DNA from 4 places in the Bacillus thuringiensis genome. Region 4 is predicted to be linked to each of the others. Evidence: riboswitches for the same ligand, from Rfam matches in the RefSeq annotation. Region 4 holds a riboswitch; each other region holds the start of a gene.

Region 1 (5,356 bases), 2.1 Mb from region 4:
GTATCATGAACTGCGTGAACGAGATGATCAAATCGTAACATGTCTTTCTCCCCTTTCTCTCCATCCTTTTATTGTATATTTTATTTTTCTTTCATTCAATTCAAAAACTTTAAAACCTAGTTGATTTATACGATTAATATGTATTATAATGAAACAAATTTAATTATTGCTGATTGGAAAAACCAAAGGCACTTTTCTCATACGGGAAAAGTGTCTTTTTCATTTATTATTACAGGGGGATTATTTATGCAGAAATTAATTGTCTTTGCTATTATTGGATTTTTCGCTCAATTGATCGACGGAGCACTTGGAATGGCGTATGGGGTAACGTCTACTTCACTATTATTAATGTTTGGTATTGCACCGGCTGTAGCTTCCGCATCGGTTCATTTAGCTGAAGTCGTTACAACTGCAGCTTCTGGCGCATCTCATATCAAATTTGGAAACGTTGATAAATATACAGTTTCCAGGCTTACATTACCTGGGGCAATCGGCGCATTTGTTGGGGCATGTTTTTTAAGTAATTTGCCTGGAGATGTGATCAAACCGTACATTTCCATATTTTTATTCACTTTAGGGGTTTACATTTTATTACGATTCATCATTCAAAAACAAATTGTCACTTCAAATAAGCGTATGTCTGCAAAACAACTTGTGCCGCTTGGTTTATTCGCTGGATTCGTTGATTCAACTGGTGGCGGTGGTTGGGGGCCGATTACGACACCCGTTCTTCTAGCAAGAGGAAATGAAGCTAGAAAAGTTATTGGATCTGTAGATACGAGTGAATTTCCTGTTTCACTCGCTGCAACAATTGGCTTCTTCATCTCACTTGGCTGGGAACAAGTAAGCTGGGTTTGGGTATTTGCGTTAATGCTTGGCGGTATTGTCGCAGCTCCAATTGCTGCATGGTTAGTTCGTATCGTTCCAGCACATTTACTTGGGGTATTAGTTGGCGGTCTTATTATCTTTACGAATATACGTACACTGCTTACTACATTTAAAGTGGATCCAACTATTATTTCACTTTCTTACGTTGCAGTTGGTCTTGTCGTTATTATTTCTATTTTCATTGCTGTTCGAAATCATTCCAATCGTCCTAACGCATCAACAGCTGAGTATCCAAATGATCAGAAGCAAATGCTACCATAACTATAAAAAATACCGCCCAATTTAGAGCGGTATTTTTTATTTTTCTATTTTCCAATTAATCATCGTTTCTGTAGCATTTACTCTCTTCATATGTAACTTTTCTAAAACACGAATCGAACTATAATTATCTAGAAGTGTCTCTGCAATTATTGTTTCTACCTCTCCTGTTTTGAAAGCCCAATCGATTAGTTCTCTTACAGCTTCTGTTGCATAGCCCATATTCCAATATTTCTCAATAAATCCATAGCCAATTTCCACTGTTTGATTCTCGTTTGGTCCACCTTTAAATCCAATATCACCTAAAACGCTATCATCTTCTTTCCGAAGAACATACCACGCCCCCCATGGTAATAAAGCCACATCTTGTTTTACATTCTTTACATGCCATACAATATGCGGACCGCTATTGTATCCTTGCTCGTTAGCAATTTGAATTCTCTCTTCTGTACACGGCACTATATAGAGCCTTTCTGTTTCTAATTTCATATTGATTTCCCCTTTTCAATTAAACAATACCTCAATTTTACTAAAAATAAAAAGAATATTCATCCTATTCGTTAAATTTATACTTATTCTTTGAAACGAATTTAAGGAATAATCCTCTTTTGATAGTTATGTCGAATTATATTTTTCTGAATTTTCTTTTAATTTAGAGGGTTTTTCAATATTTTTTGCGAAACATTTGTATAACAATTTTTTCTTTGCTTATTGCTACATAATAGTAGGTTCGGGTGGAGTTTTGCAAGCGTTTCCTATACAATAACCGAGATTTTTTGACTTTTCCTAACAAAATATCTTGCAATATATTCAGAAAGTCATTACAATTGCCATATATTAAAAATCTTAGCAATATATAAATCCTCATCAATCCGATGAGGTAGAGGTTGCGACTTTTAATAGTAAAACGGACGAGACACAGAGAATGTCAGCTGACTCCGTTTGAAAGGAAAAGTTGCCGAAGTTTATATTTCTTCTCTGGAAATATGAGCTGGGGCTGTCTCCGAAAGGAACAGAACTGTCACGTTTACAAAATTACCGTGTAAACGTGGGGTGCTATCTTAACGGAAGGGTATGATGGGGTGGTTATTTGTGAAACGTTCCGCCAAATTCCTTTGGCGGTTTTTTGTATTTTTCTCCCCCGCTCCTTCCTAACCTACAAGAAAAGGAGTGTTGAACATGAATAGCGCAACAAATCAATCTACCTCTAAAACGCAAACTACACAAGGACAAGGTGAATTAAAACGCGGATTAAAATCTCGTCACCTTACGATGATTTCTCTCGGTGGTACAATTGGTACCGGACTATTTCTTGCCAGCGGTGGTGTCATCCATACAGCTGGACCTGGTGGCGCATTAATTGCATACGCCGCAATTGGAATTATGGTTTATTTTTTAATGACAAGCTTAGCTGAACTTGCAGCTTACATGCCTGTTACTGGATCTTTTAGCACGTATGCAACAAAATTTGTTGATCCATCACTTGGCTTTGCACTTGGATGGAACTATTGGTATAACTGGGCAATTACGATTGCTGCTGAACTTGCAGCCGTAACATTAATTATGAAATTTTGGTTCCCAGATACCCCTTCTCTTATTTGGAGCGGATTATGTTTAGCTATTATTTTCCTTTTAAACTATTTATCTGTTAAAGGGTTTGGTGAATCTGAATATTGGTTCGCACTTATTAAAGTAGTTACGATTATTATCTTTTTAATTGTTGGTTTCATGATGATTTTTGGAATTATGGGCGGTGAAACGGTTGGCTTTAAAAACTTCACTGTTGCAGATGCACCATTTAACGGCGGTATCATGGCAATTATCGGTGTATTTATGGCAGCTGGTTTCTCATTCCAAGGTACTGAACTATTAGGAGTAGCTGCTGGTGAAACGTCTGATCCAGAACGTAATATCCCAAAAGCAATTCGTTCAATCTTTTGGCGTATTCTTTTATTCTATATCCTTGCGATTCTCGTTATTGGTTTATTAATTCCTTATACAACTGAAAGCCTTGCTGCAAGTGATGTTACAGTAAGTCCGTTTACACTTATTTTTGAAAAAGCGGGCGTTGCCTTTGCTGCTTCTGTTATGAACGCTGTTATTTTAACTGCTGTACTATCTGCTGGTAACTCTGGTATGTATGCATCAACTCGTATGCTTTGGGATTTAGCTCGCCAAGGAAAAGCACCAAAGTTTCTTGGTAAATTAGATAGCCGCGGTGTACCTGTTAACGCGCTAATCGTAACGTCAATTGTTGGTAGTATTGCTTTCATTGCTTCTTTATTCGGTGATGGTGTTGTATACATTTGGTTATTAAACGCATCTGGAATGTCTGGTTTTATCGCATGGGTCGGAATTGCAATTAGTCATTACCGTTTCCGCAAAGCATATATCGCACAAGGAAAAGATTTAAAAGACTTACCCTATAGAGCAAAATGGTTCCCATTCGGTCCAATCTTCGCATTTACACTTTGTATCATCGTAATTTTAGGACAAAACTACGGCGCATTTATGGGTGAAGCAATTGATTGGAACGGTGTACTCGTTTCTTACATCGGTTTACCACTCTTCTTAGTACTATGGTTAGGTTATAAATTTACGAAAAAAACAAAAGTGATTCCACTTGATAAATGTGAACTAAAATAAAGTGAAACGAGCAAACAAATTTGTTTGCTCGTTTTTTGTTACAAACCTCTTTCCTTTATTATTGCTCCTGTTTTTGCAATAATAAAGGAAATATAAATAAAGGTTGGGATACAATGAACATTCGTATTACTGATGAAGCAAAAGCAGCTATACATAGATTAGAACTTGAAGATAAAAAGATCGTTCGCATTAGAGGAACAATGACGAACTCTTGTAGTATTTTCGTTGATGTCGATTTAATTTGGGATACATATAACGCAGATGATGTTGTATATGAAGATGCAGAGCTTATCGTACAAATGGATTCATTCACGAAAGACTACACTGGTGATACGGTGAAACTTGATTATAAGACGACAGGTTTTAGTATTACGACTCCGAGTGAGACGTTAGTTTATGGATTGTCGATAAAAAAATAAAAATTGTTTTCATTTGACCACCGAGGTGAAAAAATGGGTAATTATGTTCCGTTAAAATTTTTATTTAATGAAGAATTAGCAGAAAAAATAGCTGATTCTATTTGTAAACACGATCCTAATTTTTCTAAAAGAATCTTTGTGGATTCTGTAACATATAAAGTTGAAAATTTAGAGTTAAAACAACGTATTGAAGTAATGGCAGATGAATTACACAATGCTTTACAAAAAGATTTTAATGAAGCAATACATATATTACTGAAAACATTAGGACCAGAAAATACAACAGAAGTAGGCACATTTACAAATGGATATATGTACATGCCTCTTGCAAAATACGTTGAAAAATATGGACTTTACGATTTTGAAACCTCGTTCAATGCAATGTATGAAATAACGAAAAGGAATACTGCTGAATATGCCATTCGGCCCTTTCTTGAAACATACCATGAAGATACACTAAACATATTACAACAGTGGATTCATGACGAAAACAGCCACATTAGGAGATTAGTTTCTGAAGGTACAAGACCAAGGCTTCCTTGGGCTAAAAAAACAGGAGCTCTAAAAGGTGATTTTAAGTACAATTTACAGCTTCTTGAACCATTAATGAATGACCCTTCTAAATATGTTCAAAAATCTGTAGCCAATCATATTAACGATATTACGAAAGAAGATAAAGAACTCGTTTTTCAGTGGTTACAGCAATTACGTGATAAACAGCATCCTGTTAACGCTTGGATTATAAAACATGGGTTAAGAACGGTGATAAAAAGTGATGCTTTGCCAAAAGATTTTTCTTTTTAAGTATTTTAAAGAAAACCGCTTATGCTTCAAAAATGAAGTATAAGCGGTTTTCCTCTTTCAAACATTACCCTTGCCTTAAAATATTTTGAAACATTTTCAGCTTATTTCGTTCAAAGCTTTCTATAAGTTCTTTTCCAAATATCGTTATACTCTCTTCCCAAGGCTGGCCTAAATAGCCCCACTTAAAGTCTTTTTGAATGAAGAAGTAGTAATCTCCATTTGGAAATACAGGTATCATCCACTCATCAAATTCATTTCTTTCAAACTCTAAATGGGGATTCACCCAATAACACTCATGTTACCAATCTAGTGCCATGATATATTCATTCGATGCTGTAATT
Region 2 (5,356 bases), 560 kb from region 4:
GTAAAATTCGTGAAGATTTCTTGCGCTTCGTATGTTCCGTAATAATCTCCTACTCCGGCATGATCACGTCCTACAATAAAGTGGGTACATCCAAAATTCTTTCTTACTAACGCATGAAATATCGCTTCTCTTGGTCCTGCGTAACGCATTGCAGCAGGAAATACACTTAAAAAGACACGATTTTTCGGATAATAGTTTTGAAGGAGTACTTCATAGCTTTCCATTCTTACATCAGCAGGAATATCATCCGATTTCGTTTCTCCAACGAGTGGATTTAAAAAGAGACCATCTACAATTTCAAGAGCAGATTTTTGAATATACTCATGGGCACGATGTACCGGGTTTCTCGTTTGAAATCCGACTACTGTTTTCCACCCACGTTTTTTAAATTCTTCTCTCGTTTCAATTGGGTCTAAATGATAAGAAGGAAATTGATTATTTTCAAAGCGTTTTGTTAGAATAATAGTTCCTCCAACGTAAACGTTTGGTCGTTCATATAATTTTTTCACTCCTGGATGAGCCTCATCCGTTGTTTTATATACAAGTAACGCTTCTTTTTCTTTATCTGGTACGAAAATATCTTCTATTTGAATAGCACCATATATATTTCCATTGTTGACAAGCTTTACTTCCTCTCCGGTCTTCAGGCTTTCTGCGACTTCTTCTGTTACCGGTAATGTAATTGGTATACTCCACACACTACCATTTGCTAAACGAAGCGTTTCTACGACTGAATCATAATCTTCCTTCCCCAAAAAACCAGTAAGCGGGCTATATCCACCTGTCGCCAATAGTTCTAAATCACTTAAAGCAATGTTGTCTAATTTAATTTCTTTTTCAATTTGTGATACGTCATATGTCTCATCTATACGGTTTACTAATTCGTTTACTGTGCTCATTTTCTATATCCCCTCTTAGCTTTATTTCAAGATTCATCTTATTGATAATGAAGACCACATTCGGTTTTCACTTTCCCAGCCCATCTACCATCTCTTGAATCGCCACCATCCCCTACAGGTAAAGTACATTTCTCACACCCAATACTTGGATAGCCAACATCATGCAACGGGTTATACGGCAAGCTATGTTTGTATACATATCGCCAAACTTCTTTCCACGTCCAATGAATGAGTGGACAAACTTTAATAGATTGAAAACGATGATCTTGATTTATAAACTTTGTATGCTTACGTGTTTCTGATTGTTCCCTTCTTAAGCCCGATATCCATGCTTTTTCCACGACTAATGATTTTTCTAAAGGTAAAATTTTTCTAATCTTACAACAAAGATTCGGATTGCTCTCCCACAGTTTTTCACCATGCAACTTCGCCTGTTCATCAAGTGTAAGTTCTGGCTGCTTTTCTATAATATTCAATGAAGGAAATCGTTCCCTCACTCTTTGAATTAATTCATATGTTTCTTGAAAATGAACATTTGTATCCAAAAATACAACTTTAGCAGATGGATTTACTTGGTTTATAAGGTGCAGCAATACCATACCTTCCACCCCAAAGCTACATGCGTAGACGATTTCATCTTTATACTCTTCATAAGCCCAATTTAATACTGATAGCGCACCTTTCGTTTCATCTTCTTCCGAAAACGAAACAACATTTTCTTCCCACGTTTCATACGTCAACATGTTTTTTCCCCCTGTAAAAGCAAAAAGACGATTTTAACCTAATGAAAATAGGTTAAAACCGCCTCTAGTTTTTCTAGTCAGCGCTTTTCACTTTAAACGTACTTTTTCACTTTTCTCTAACTGAATTACTTTTCCATCTTGCACAACAATTGTAATTGAGCCATATTTCATATCAGCAAGCATCGCTTCAATCTTCTCGGATACTTCATCAAAATGTTCCCGTACACTCACGCGAACAGCCCCCCTTTTTATTCATAAAAAAAATCTTTCCCATTTCGAAAAGACTGTTCGGTAATATATTTTACCTTATCTTTCAAAATGGATTCCATTTTGCTGGATTTAGCACCTTGCTTTCTATAAGCAGGTTGCCGAGCTTCTTCGGGCCAGTTCCCTCCGCTTCTCTTGATAAGCTTTGTATTTGTATTTTATCACAATTCTGATTTTTTTCAATCCTAGTTTTCCGATATATTTTAATTATTTTATTTTACAAAAAAGGAATTGCCCATCCGAACAACTCCTTTTTCTATTTAAACAAGCTCTTTAATACGTATGCGATCGTTCCCAATAATATTTTCATATGTTTCGCGTTCCACAACTACTTGCGATGTTCCGCCTTTTGCAAAGACAACGGCTGGTCTTCGAATCCGATTGTAATTATTCGCCATCGAGTACCCGTAGGCTCCTGTACAGGAAACTGCTAGTAAATCAGCAGCAGCGACTTTCGGTAAATGAATATCCCAAATCAACATATCTCCGCTCTCACAACATTTCCCCGCAATCGAAACGAGTTCCTCATTCTCATCATTCCCTCGATTCGCTAACATTGCTTCATAACGCGCACTATATAAAGCAGGTCTTAAATTATCTGTCATTCCACCATCGACTGATACATATTTCCGAATACCAGGAATATCTTTCACAGATCCAACTGTATAAATTGTTGTCCCAGCATCACCTACAATACTACGGCCTGGTTCAATCCATATTTCTGGCAATGGATATTCACATACAGTAAATTGTTCTCTCACTGCACTTGTTACAGCTCGCACATATGTCTCAAGAGTTAACGGTGTATCCGACTCTGTGTAGCGTATTCCAAATCCCCCGCCTACATTTAACACTTTTACTACATAGTTTGTTTGCTCTCTCACTTCTTCTAAAAATTGGCGAAGAACTTCAATCGCTCGAACAAAGCCAGCTGTTTCAAATATTTGCGATCCGATATGTGAATGAATCCCTAGCACATTATAATTGGATTTTTGTAAAGCAAATCCAATTGCCTGCATCGCTTGACCGTTTGAAACGCCAAATCCAAATTTCGAATCATCTTGGCCTGTTGTAATATATTCATGTGTGTGCGCCTCTACTCCAGGCGTTACACGAATTAATATGTTCACAAACTTTCCATGTTGCATCGCTAAATCGTGTAAAACTTCTAATTCAAAGAAATTATCTACGACAAAACAACCGATATTCGCCTGAAGAGCCATCACTATCTCTTCTTCTGTTTTATTATTTCCATGAAAATGAATACGTGATGCTGGAAATCCTGCTTGGAGCGCAGTATATAATTCTCCTCCAGAAACAACGTCTAATGACATATTCTCTTCACGAGCTACTCGGCACATCTCCATGCACAAGAACGCCTTGCTTGCATATGCTACTTGATAAGAGAAACCACTTTCTTTAAAAGCACGATGAAATGCTCGGCATTTTCCTCGAATAGACTCTTCATCGTATACATAAAGTGGTGTTCCGTATTGCTTTGCTAGCTGCGTCGTATCGCACCCTCCAATTTCTAAGTGTCCTTGCCCATTAATTCGGCTTGTGCCGTGTAAATACATTTAAATTCCTCCCTTATTTCCTCTAAAACTCATAACCCCAATCTTCTATTCATTGCAGCACGCTTTTAGATAGACAAAAAACGCGCGGAACAATGTTCACACGCGTTTCTTATTAGGAAAAATATATATTGAAAAAATAAACGAGTTGTTATCTCCTCAAAATAAGAAACCGCATCAACATCTCCAAATAGCTCTCCATAAAATAAATCTTATGACAGTACTACATTTATTCAATGTAGTCCCAATATATGAATAAGATGGTTATTCTTATATTTCGGCAATAGTCCCTTTCAGCCTATGATCACAGATTCCATGAAATCTCCCATAGCTTACTCTTTCCTATCGCGGCCTCTACCTTTGAGAGTAGATGAGGTAAGTCTATTTAATTTTCAAACATCTAATTGTTGCTATTAACAATACCAAAGGACCATTTTATTTGTCAAACAATTTTTTATATTGTTTTTTTACAGTTTAATTTTGTATCATTTGGTAAGCGCTTTACTGAAATCTTTTTCACTTCCCATTCGCCTTCTTCGTTATTAAATGTAATCGTTACCTTCTCAAATGGGGGAGCAATTTTCCCAGCAACACGTTCATACTTTGTCACTTCAATACTTGCTTGAAATAAATATGTACCGCTATACACTTTTTTTAAACTAATAATTTTAGGACATTGATACGGTTTCAAACTTCCATATTGTTTTTCAATTGCTTTATTTATTTTTGGAAATAAAACAGAATAAAGTGCATCTTCCATAAGAGGTGCATCATATTGAGCTATTGACACACTCGGTAAAGTAAAAAGTATAACACTACTGCATGCTATAAAATATAATAATTTTCGCATTATAACCTCCGTATTATCACGCGCTTCTTTCTGCGTACGATAATTATCATACATAGAAATTCTGTTTTATTGTCTCCCACCACTCTTTTTCTACTCGATTATTATAAAAAAGCCCACAACTCTCTTTTATTTTCGTATAATGATACTCATAGTATCAGGCTTATCATCATAAGTATTCTGAGTTAGTAGCATCTACTTGGATAAGCTTATTTTTATGAAGGACATATCAGCGATGTATTATGTCTATTTCGTCTACACGTTAGCAAGTACGTTTGCAAACGTGTTAGCACTTTTTTATTTCTTGAATGAAATACATTCTAACAATTAGTATGATTTTCTTGTTTTTAGGGGGGCGATTATTTGAAGGTTGTTCGGTCTATATTTAAGGGGTTTTGTTTATTGAATAAAATTATAAATCCTATATTAAAGGCATTATCTAAAAGTAAATTCTAATTGCATAATAATAAAAAACTGCCCATTTGCACACTGCACCCGATTTGTTAGATATAGTTAGCAAAATAGTGCAACTAAAATGATTAAAATAGTTATGAAGGGAAAACAGATGCGTAAATTCAAAGAATATGACTTAGCTTATATTTGCTACTATTCCGAGAGAATAGAGCTAGCAACTATTGCGACTGGACTTTCAACTAGATTAACACTAAACGAACTAACCCAATTAATTCAAGATTTAAACGATCAGGAACTATTTGATTTTTACAAGAGCACCTATGAAGAAATGTTAGAAGAATAAGGAGAGTGGCTACATATGTTAACGAAATCGGAATACGAACGTCTCGCAGCAGATAAACAATGTATTGAGCATGCATTAACAATGTGGAAAGACTGGATGAGCAAGAAACAGACGTATACTGATGACCTTGCTGCTGAAGGTACCATGTATGTAGTCAATCATATGACATTGCGAGATTATCAAGTCTCACTAATCTTGGACTTTTTCGATGAGTATTTAACTTTGTTAACTCACGGGGAAGAACAAGCTGAAGCTTTTTATAAAACCGT
Region 3 (5,356 bases), 900 kb from region 4:
GGATACCATTTCTTCAATATCTTGAACGGTGAACATGACGCGTAGATAACCGAGGGCGTTTACAGGAGCATTTCGGTGATCTGCTATAGTAGGAGGGGTGAGAAATCGCGAAAGTTCAATTCGACTGTGGCCATCTGGAGTGACCATCATAGCAATCTCTACGCACTGAGAGCCGAGTCCAGTTACGCGACCAGCCCATTCACCTTCGATAGTGGCTCGCCCTTCGAGGTTCAAGCCAATCTCCTCAAAGAAAGAGATTGCGTTATCAAGGGATTCTACAACGATGCTGACATTGTCCATTCGTAGTAATTTGTTTTTTGCCATATTCTTATCTCCTTATGTATAAAAGTTTATTATTTAATCATCCTCATAATTATACTACTAAGTAGTTACAAATTCCTTTCAGTCAAAAACACCTTGTCGTAGTATAGGAAAAGGTGACAAGGTGTTTTTTTATATGTCATATAGCATCTTGTTAACGAACAGCTTTTATTTAATAGGAAGGAAGTAGATTAATATGATTTTTTTATAAGTGTTACTGAGCATATCAAATTAGCTCATTTGCACTAAAGGCTCAATTTTCGCCATAAATGATTGATGCAGCGCCTCAACCCCTGTTACTAAATGAAGGCGGTCAATAACGACAGACACTTTAATTTCTGATGTACTTACCATTTTAATATGAATATCTTCTTCTTTTAAAGTAGTAAACATATTTGCAGCGACACCAGGGTTAGATACCATGCCAGATCCTACAATTGATACTTTTGCTAAGTGATTTTCATGTTCTACAGATTCGTAGTGAAGAGTTTCTTGATTTTGTTCCAAAACTTTTAAAGTTTCTCTTAAATCATTCGAGTGAATGGAGAAGGAGAGATGTACAGTTCCTTCATTTGTAATACTTTGAATGATGATATCTACATTAATGTGTGCTGCTGCTAATGTAGAGAAAACTGTTGAAAGCGATCCTTGTTCTAGTCCTTTAATTGTGACACGTGTAATGTTATCCTCAAATGCAATACCTTTAACGATTGATTGTTGTTCCATGTTACATTCTCCTTTTACAATTGTTCCGTTTTCTTGTTCCATACTTGAGCGAACTTCTAAAACTACGTTATGATTTTTAGCAAACTCAACAGCTCGCGGGTGTAATACGCCAGCACCAAGATTTGCAAGCTCTAACATTTCGTCATAAGAAATTTCGTCTAATTTGTAAGCATCTTTTACAACTCGTGGGTCCGTTGTATATACGCCTGTCACATCCGTATAAATATCACATTTTTTTGCTTTAAGTGCAGCGGCTAGTGCGACAGCAGTCGTATCAGAACCACCACGGCCAAGCGTTGTAATTTCATTTTCTACACTTATACCTTGGAAACCAGCTACGATAACAATCGTGCCTTCAGCAAGATAAGATTGAATACGATCTGTATGAATGTCAGTAATCCGTGCACTACTATGTACAGATTCTGTCGTAATACCAGCTTGCCACCCTGTTAATGAAATTGCATGATAGCCTTTTGCTTGCAGTGCCATTGTTAATAATGAAATAGTTACTTGTTCTCCTGTAGATAGAAGCATATCCATTTCACGTTTACTTGGATTTTCTGTAATAACGTTAGCGAGTGCGACAAGTTCATCCGTGCTTTTTCCCATTGCTGAAACGACAGAGACAACGCTATGACCTCGTTCATATTCTTCAATGATTAAATTTGCTACATGTTGAATGCGTTCGACGCTTCCGACAGAAGTGCCACCAAATTTTTGAACAATTGTTTCCATTACAAATTCCTTCTTTCGTCTATTTTTAAGAATAGATTAGGAAATATATAGATCCCAATACTCCTGTAGTTACCAGAAAGACAAACAAAAAACACCATCTCAAATAAGTGAGGATGGTGCTGTTACAGGAAAAGGGAAACAGAAAACGGAGCTAATAAAAAAACCGCCAAAAAAGGAATATCATAAAAAATGATATCTCTTTTTTGTAGATAGCTCTTCATACATACACGTCTGTACATATGACAGTTCTGTTTCTATTCGAAAACAGCCCCAATTGATAAATGCAGAGAAACTTATCAATTTCGGCAATACTTCCTTTCATCTAAGTTCATAGACATCTCTGTGTCTCCATTAGAATACTCATAAGTATCGCAACCTCTATCTCACGTTTTAGGCGAGAGTGTTTGATTTATGAAGTTGTTGGTAACATTTGTTTTATAATAATTTAAATTTTTCGGGGAATCAAGTGTTATATATATATTTTTAAAATTCTTTCTTTTTACAGGGAAGTTTGTGAAAAATGTAGCAAAATAAATTCATTGCATGTACATTAAACTTATAGTGCATAGGAGGTGGGAGAATGAAAAGGAAACAGCCTATTTATGTTGCGACAAAAATGAAAACGAAGATGGAAAAATTATGGGGATATACGCAAGAACCAGATATACATACAGAGTGGGATGCTCGCTTTACTGAAATTTCGTATTTAGAGAAAAAAGAAGGAGAACCACAGAAGTTTTTGTATAAAACAAAGATTGGATTTGGGCTTGAAATAGCTGGAGAAGGGGAATCAATAGGTGAAATAAGAAAAGAAACTGGTGAAAGAATTTCCTCTTTAAAATTTTGGACGGATAATACATTATCTCTTATTCAAATAGGACGTGGTTATTGGAAGTATACGCCGAATAAAGAATACATCCATTTTGAGACACAATATGATTATGATACAAGATTTGGTCGTATAGGAAATGTAATAGATTCCTATATTTTTCGTCCGTTATTAGGTTGGGCGACGGCTTGGAGTTTTGATGCCTTAAAATTATGGTTAGAAAAGGGGCTTCATCCTAGGTTACTAATTAGAAGAACAATGACGTATTGGCTCGTATGTTTTTTATTTGCTTTTGTATGGATATATCAAGGGATAGTGCCAAAACTACTGTTTACTCATTCAGAAGAAGTAAAGATGCTTTCTGTATTAATCGGTTCAAATGAAAATAGTGTATATATACTTAAAATAATTGGGGTGTTAGAAATAATTTTCGGTGTCGTATGGCTGTTGCCACTAACAAAACGAAAATTATTTATCCTGCATATTATTGTGTTATTGGTTCTAACGATAGCGGCAGGATTTACGAATATTGCAAGCTTTACAGGTCCGTTTAATCCGATTACATTAAATATTCTTCTAATGGGGTTATCAATTGTCGGTTATATAAATAGTTTCGATTTACCAAGCGCGAAAAATTGCAAGAGGACGAGAAAGGGATAAGTGTATGGCTAATATGTATGAACGATTATTAGGGGATATCTATAAAAATCTTCATCCTGAATTGCAGAAGCGTTATGCGATTACAGAAGAAAATAGTTTTACAGGGGAAGGAAAGATGGATGAAATTTACGGTGGTTCTTTTTTCGTAAAATTCATATTAAAAATTGCATCGAGGTTTCGAATGTTTTTCTCAGAACGAGGAGAGGAAATTCCATTTACGATACAAAATACAGCTGAGCGAGATGAATATGGACAAGAATTAGTAAGGTGGAATCGTACTTTTTATTTTCATAATAAGAAAAGATATTTTAATGCAGTTATGCAATTGGATGAAAAAGAAAATGAAATTGTAGATTATTTTGGCGAACCACATTTACTCGTTTCTACACTGCATTTTCATATCGATGAGTTAGGTGCAATGCATATTTCTTCAAAGAAACAATGGTTTTATATGTTTGGAAGAAAAATTCCGTTACCAAAATTTTGTATGGTGAAGCAAAAATTGTTGAAAGTTATGATGATGAACTACAATGTTTTCGAATTCATGTACAAGTACGAAACCCGTTAATTGGCTCGCTTTTTTCATATAAGGGAACATTTGTGGAAAGGAAATAAACGATATGAAAAATATAATATTTGGGCTTGCTTGTTATGTTGTTTTTCTATTATGTGAGCGGTCGAATACAAATCCTGTTGAAGCAATTATATTATTATCTGTTTTATTATTTATACCAATGTCGTTTTGTATTATTGATAAAAGAAAAAGAGATGGATCGTATTTATTATTTTATAAATTCGTATCGTTTTTATATCCAATCGCAGCAATTTGTGCAATGCTAGCTTTCGTCACAAATCACTATGTATTTGCGCTAGTTTGGTTTGTATATACAGGAATTGTTGCGTTATTTGGTGTAAGTAGATTGCTAGAAAGAGGATGGAAGCCGTTAGAAGAGACCGCCATAGATAGTGCGTTTATTTATTTGTTTTTAGGTGGTTTTTGGTTTTTTGCTTCAGTAGCAAAACTTTCAATTATGCATTTTAGCTCTGACATTGTTTTACTCACAGCTGCACATTTTCATTATTCGGCGTTTCTATTGCCATTATCAGCTGGTTTAATAGGGAGAAAAAGAGAAAAGAGAAGTAAAGTATATGATGCTATTATGTTTATCATCATGATTTCACCTATGACAGTTGCAATAGGAATTACATACTCGAGAATATTTGAATTTTTTGCAGTGTTTCTATATTTATGTGCGATTTATGGATATGGATTTTACGTTTGGAGAGCAAAATTTAATACTATCAGTGCAAAGATTCTTCTAATCATTTCGTCTAGTACGCTCATGGTTACAATTATGTTCTCACTCATATACTCATATGGGAATTTGAAGCATGTAATGACGATTACAATTACCCAAATGGTTTGGATTCACGGTGTTGTCAATGGAATTGGAGTAGCGTTACCAGCATTTGTTGGCTGGATGATCGAAAAGAGTGTTCCGAATTATAAATACTACGGAAAACCAATGAGTAAGTTAAGAGGAAATGTGGCAATTGGTGAAGCGTTTTTATATGGCAGAAATTTAGTAGACAGTAAGGAATACAATGGTTTAGTTGATAAAATGAATGATTTTCATAGTGAGGCATTTGAAGCAACGAAGATTCCTTTAACCATTATTCATTTTTATGAAAATACAACAGAGTATGAGTTGCAATCGAATATTAAATGGGCTCATTGGTTCCGCCCATTTGCATTTTGTTATGAGAAAATGAGCAAGCGTGTAGGACAAATACATTTAGGAATGGGCGACAAGTGGGAACCGATGCATGGCTCTATCATTGGTGTAATGGATGAGGAAGATGGAAGAGAGAATGTAAGAGCTTGGCTAAGGAAAAATGAAGCAGGTGAATCTATTTTTGTAGCTCTTTATTCAAAGCATACAAATAAGGATGAGACATATATGAATATCGCCTTGCCTTTACCTTATTCGAATATGACTGGTATTTTGAGGCTATGTAATGATAATCATGATTTAATCATTACTAGTAAGTTAAGAGAAAATGGCCAGGGAGATGAGGGGATTT
Region 4 (5,356 bases):
TGCATAGAAATCATATATAGAACGATGTAAGCGATAGCGCCTTTTACGTATATATTTGGTATGAAATATAAGGCGAAAGCACCGATCAATCCTAAGCGAATATATATACCGAAATAATCATTCCCACGTAAAAATGCTAATGTATGTAAATAGAAGAAAATTGCTCTTTTTTTATGTAATAAAGGTTCGATCCAATTTGTAAGCCATTTTCTTTTATTTACTTGTTTGTTCAGTTGCGGAACATCAGTGAAGATGCTAGCGAATTGATAAAAACGAACGTTCATTTTTTCTTCTTGCTCGATTATGTAATCCCACGGTATTCGTTTTGTAGGCTGTTTTTTCGTGTATACAAGCAGGAAAGCAAGTAGTAAGAGTAATCCACCCAATATGAGAACATTTGCGGAATAAAACAGCATGTAAATGATTAAGGCGTTACCAGTAATACGGATGATCAGCCATATGTTTTTGTCGTGACTATCACGCCACATCCAATGTATGTACATGTTCCAAGCTTTCGTAATCATTAACACGATAAAGATTGTACACAAAAAAGGTACAGTTAATTGCAATGATTGCAGTGCAAGTGGTACGAGAATAAGGAACGTAAATAATAATGGAAAAAGCTGAATGATGTAATTGTATAGAAGAGATTTTTTGAAATAGGATGTTAGTTTCTCTTCTACTGCAAGCAAATAGACAGCATCAGGTTTTTGAATAAATGTACGGATAGGGCATCTAGTTATAATGAACGTAAGTACAATCGTTATAATTATTAAAGATATTCCTTTAGAAGGAGATGCTTTTAGAAACTGAGCATAATAATATGCACCAATGCATGAAATAAAGATAAAGCTATATAGTAAACCGTTAATCATACGTGCAAAGTATGTAATGATATTTTGAATATGTTGTTGGAAGCGACTGCTCCATAGCGATTCGATTGACATGTTTTTCACCTCTTTGTTCTATTATATATGTTTTACAAAAGAAAAAACGAGCAAATTGCGTTATGCAACTTGCTCGTTTTTCTTTTCGTTATTTTTTTTCTGATCACGATTCATTAATGGATAGAAGGCAAATCCGATTACGAATAAACCAATTCCGAGAAGGAACGTTTTTATATCGGATGCCCCCGTTTTAATAACCCATAGTGCGTAGCAAAGTGCGATCACTGCGACTATGCCATCTGTAATTCTTGCCCGCATTTCATTTTTATATGTTTCACCAGTTGCGACTAGTTTTAACTGGAAGATTGGTGAAACGAGATATGGAATGAGGTAGGCCAGTGTTGATACGGTAATAACGAATGTATAAGCTTCCGCAATGGTTCCTGATAATGTTGAGAATAGGAACACTTGCGACATAATGTTTGTTAATCGTAATGAGTAAATTGGACTTCCTTTTTTATTTGTTTTTGTGAAGAAGGAAGGGAAGAAACCTTCTTTTGCTGCTTGATATGGTACTTCTGAGCTTAATAAAATCCAGCCTAAGATAGAACCGAACAGGGAAGTAAGAGCAAGTAATGCCATCAGTTTCCCGCCGCCATGACCCATTGCAGCGTTTAATGCATCTGCTAATGGACGTTCAGAAGCTTGTAATTTATCAACGTGAAGTACACCCATTGTTAAAATTGTAATTCCTAAGTAAATCGCAACTGTAATAAGTAATCCCGCAACTGTTGCACGTTTTACCGTTTTTGGAGAAACAGCACGGTTTGATAAAAGAACGGCTGATTCAATTCCGATAAACGCCCAAAGCGTTGTAAGAGCAGCTAAATTTACTTGTGAAAGAAGACCATGTGATACACCTGATTTATCAATCATCGGCGTGTACCATTGTCCAAACTTAGAAGCTTCGAATGCAAATAACGTAACGACGATGAATAAAAGGAATCCAGTTACTTTCGTTGTTGTTGCTAAGAAGTTTAGTTTTCCAGCGCCGCTTACACCATTTGTTAATATAATATGAGTTCCCCAAAGTAAGATGGAACAAATCGTAAATGTAATTAGTTTTCCGACTTCTATGTTAAAAGAACCGATTGAAAATAGTAGTCGCGTATCTTTCATAATTGGGAAGAAGAGTGATAAATATCCCGCAAATGATGTAATGATGGCAACGTTACTTGCCCAGTTTGCAACCCAATATCCCCATACCATACTGAATCCAGCCATTTTTTTCTTTTTTGGTGTTGAGAATAAAGCATATGCATGACTTTGTGGTCCTGTCGTTAAATCAGGACGACGAATTGCTAAATTACCGAAAACAAGAGCTAGCATTAAAACACCAAACCCTGTTGTTAACCAAGCTAAAGTGACACCGAGTGGGCTTGCTGTTTGTGCCAACGTACTTGGCACCATGAAAATACCAGCGCCAACCATGTTACCGACAACGAAAGCTGTTAGTACCCAAAAGCCCCATTTTTTTTGTTGCATAGAAAATACCTCCAAAGTTAGTATAACCAAGTCAAGCGAGGAGATATGTATGTCTTCTTAGTAGAGAAGAGAAGTCCCAAACAAAACAAAAAAAGCACGTAATCTGCCGCTACATGCTTTCTATCTTATAAGAAACCCACGACATACCTCTCGATAGCTCTCCACAAACGAAACGTTTGTGACAGTTCTGCACTTATTAAATGCAGACCCAGCAAGCGTGCATGGTGGACACGACTTACTTCGGCAACCATTCCTTTCTCATTCCTTCATCAATGCCACTACATCTCCTGAAATGATACTCTTAATGACTGCAACCTCTACCTCACCGAGATACGAATGAGGATTTAAATATTAAATTAACGTCTTTAAGAGTAACAAATGTATTTTTATACGTCAATGGATATAGTAATAATCAGATTATAGAGAAGAATTTGTGATTAAAAACGAATAAGATTTTAGCATGAAAAGAAGCTGATCTAAAACTAGATCAGCTTCTACATATAAGATTAAACTAAGTTTAATACAGTCACTTTTTCACGTGTCATAGACTCAAGGCTCTTACGAATACCTTGTGCTCCCATACCTGAACCTTTTACACCGATGAATGGGAAGTGGTCAGGGCCGCGCTCTGTGCGTCCGTTAATTTGAACAGAACCAGTTTCGATTTTGTTAGCAATTGCAAATGCTTTGTTAATGTCTTTAGTGAAGACACTTGCTTGCAGACCGAACTCTGATTTGTTAGCAATTTCAATTGCTTGCTCATCTGAAGAAACACGAATGATTGGAAGGATTGGGCCAAATGGCTCTTCCCAAGCAACTTTCATTTCTTCTGTTACGTGGTCGATTAATGTTGGGTAAATTAAGTTACGCTCACGTTTGTTACCAATAACGATTGTTGCACCTTTTTCAACAGCATCGTCAACTAAGCCTTGAACGAAGTCAGCAGACTTGTCGTCGATTAATGGAACGATTGTGCTGTCTTGTTCTGGAGATCCAACTGATAGTTCAGCTACTTGCGCTTTTAATAAGCTAACAAGCTCGTCTGCTACGTTTTCGTGTACAAGTACACGTTTAATAGCTGTACAACGTTGACCAGAGTAAGAGAATGCACCGCTTACGATATGGTTTGCAGCATCTTGTAAGTCAGCATCTTCACGAACGATACCAGGATCTTTACCACCAAGTTCTAATACAAGTGGAATCATTGAAGCTTTTTTCGCTAAATGTTTACCTGTGTTTGTACCACCTGTGAACGATACCATATTAATGCCTTCGTGTTCTACTAAGTAGTCACCAATTACAGAACCGCGTCCTGTCGCTACGTTTACAAGACCTTTTGGAAGGCCAGCTTTGTGAAGTGCTTCAACCATTTTAATACCACTAATTGCACCTTGAGTTGCTGGTTTGAAAATAACAGCGTTACCCATAATTAATGCTGGTGCAAGTTTCGCAGCAGATAAGTTTACTGGGTAGTTAAATGGTGCGATTGCTAATACAACACCAAGTGGTGCGCGTTGGATGATCGCAAGTTTCGATTTCGTTCCGCCAGGGAAGCTATCGCCCATCATGCTTTCTCCGTGCATATGTAAAGCTTCTTCGATCGTGTAACGAATGAAGTCAGCTGTACGAACAACTTCTTTCTTCGCATCTTTATAGCCTTTACCGACTTCTTTCATAATGATATCGGCAATTTCATCCTGCATATTTACGAGCTCATCAGCCCATTTATATAAGTATTTTGCGCGATCTTGTAGGGAAGCTTCAGCCCATGATTTTTGAGCTTCTTTTGCAGATGCAATTGCTTCATCTACTTCTCCGCGAGTAATTGCTTGTACTTGTCCAATTACTTCGTGTAAGTATGGAGATGGAATTTCAATTGTTTCTCCTGAAGAGCTTTCTCTCCATTCTCCGTTTAAATAAAATTTGTACGTATTGCTAGTTGTCATGATTAGTCCTCCTAAAATAGCAACTTGTAAGAGTGAGTATAAGGTGATTGTAGGGGGTTTGATAACATTTTTCAAATGAAATGTTTGTGAAAACGATTTCTTATTCTTTTTTTATTTTGTATGCCCTTTCTTATGGAATATTCCCTTATTTCAAATTAATTTATCGTATTATGGATCCTTATCATTTTTATGATTGTCGAGTATTTTATATTATTTGTAAAAAAATAATTGACAGAATACTCAATAAAGTTGTAAGATTATAAATGGAAAATAAATGAAAGGGGTGTGCGTAATGATTGTAATCGTAAATGTAATGGGCTTAGCTCTGTTAAATGGCAGAAAACATTCATATCATTACGCAACCCGTACGGATATATAGGGCATCTTTGTCTTATAAAAAGCGTACGTTGCGTATATCGTAACGTACGCTTTTATGCATTCCTGTGCATATCGTCAAGCGGCGGTATGCTTTTTTTTGTTTATTTTCCCTTGTTTGGTTCCGATAAAAAACTTTGGAAGGTGGAAAAATGTGATGAGATTGTATGGGTTACGAAATGTAAATGTGATGGGTCTGGATAGTGGATAAAGAAATGAGAGGTAAACGAGAACGAGAAGGGAGAGGTTACATTGTTATCAGTATTACTAAAGTTAAAATGGTTTTTTAGGGAGCATTGGAAGAGATATAGTATCGCCATTGGAGCTCTTTTAATTGTAAATATAGTTGAAGTCATTCCCCCGAAAGTGTTAGGGGTTACGATAGATAATATCAAAACAGGAACGTTATCAAACGAAGCAATTATACAGTCTATTCTTATTTTAGTTGGGGTTACGGTAGTTGGATATGGCCTAACTTTCGTATGGCAACATCAATTGTTTGGCGGTGCATTTGTACTTGAGAAAACGATGCGCTCTAAATTTATGGGGCATTTACTTAAGATGACGCCGACTTTTTATCAAAAAAATCGTACTGGCGATTTA

The links. Region 4 has a riboswitch for lysine ahead of AC241_RS04475 (amino acid permease). Riboswitches for the same ligand answer to the same signal wherever they lie in the genome.
Region 1: it holds a riboswitch for lysine, as region 4 does, so the genes downstream of both, AC241_RS15290 (amino acid permease) here and AC241_RS04475 (amino acid permease) in region 4, are expected to answer to the same signal.
Region 2: it holds a riboswitch for lysine, as region 4 does, so the genes downstream of both, lysA (diaminopimelate decarboxylase) here and AC241_RS04475 (amino acid permease) in region 4, are expected to answer to the same signal.
Region 3: it holds a riboswitch for lysine, as region 4 does, so the genes downstream of both, AC241_RS09230 (aspartate kinase) here and AC241_RS04475 (amino acid permease) in region 4, are expected to answer to the same signal.

Annotation. Positions count from the first base shown of each region.
Region 1 is NZ_CP012099.1:2,947,485-2,952,840, forward strand. Features, by position in the region: gene AC241_RS15275 (VOC family protein) at 1-41, opposite strand, end outside; gene AC241_RS15280 (sulfite exporter TauE/SafE family protein) at 247-1,149, shown strand; gene AC241_RS15285 (GNAT family N-acetyltransferase) at 1,186-1,635, opposite strand; lysine riboswitch at 2,020-2,213, shown strand; gene AC241_RS15290 (amino acid permease) at 2,326-3,792, shown strand; gene AC241_RS15295 (iron-sulfur cluster biosynthesis family protein) at 3,906-4,211, shown strand; gene AC241_RS15300 (DNA alkylation repair protein) at 4,245-5,015, shown strand; partial or broken gene AC241_RS15305 (DUF2716 domain-containing protein) at 5,080-5,356, opposite strand, start outside.
Region 2 is NZ_CP012099.1:1,417,973-1,423,328, reverse strand. Features, by position in the region: gene sat (sulfate adenylyltransferase) at 1-899, opposite strand, end outside; gene AC241_RS07510 (phosphoadenylyl-sulfate reductase) at 938-1,642, opposite strand; gene AC241_RS07505 (YezD family protein) at 1,730-1,873, opposite strand; SAM riboswitch class I at 1,946-2,054, opposite strand; gene lysA (diaminopimelate decarboxylase) at 2,170-3,486, opposite strand; lysine riboswitch at 3,667-3,848, opposite strand; gene AC241_RS07495 (DUF3888 domain-containing protein) at 3,938-4,333, opposite strand; gene AC241_RS07490 (hypothetical protein) at 4,896-5,087, shown strand; gene AC241_RS07485 (hypothetical protein) at 5,103-5,356, shown strand, end outside.
Region 3 is NZ_CP012099.1:1,749,097-1,754,452, forward strand. Features, by position in the region: gene AC241_RS09225 (VOC family protein) at 1-324, opposite strand, end outside; gene AC241_RS09230 (aspartate kinase) at 553-1,782, opposite strand; lysine riboswitch at 1,985-2,171, opposite strand; gene AC241_RS09240 (DoxX-like family protein) at 2,363-3,271, shown strand; partial or broken gene AC241_RS09245 (DUF4166 domain-containing protein) at 3,351-3,886, shown strand; gene AC241_RS09250 (YndJ family protein) at 3,892-5,356, shown strand, end outside.
Region 4 is NZ_CP012099.1:853,835-859,190, forward strand. Features, by position in the region: gene AC241_RS04470 (ABC transporter permease) at 1-947, opposite strand, end outside; gene AC241_RS04475 (amino acid permease) at 1,008-2,432, opposite strand; lysine riboswitch at 2,579-2,760, opposite strand; gene gapN (NADP-dependent glyceraldehyde-3-phosphate dehydrogenase) at 2,939-4,378, opposite strand; gene AC241_RS04490 (ABC transporter ATP-binding protein) at 5,006-5,356, shown strand, end outside.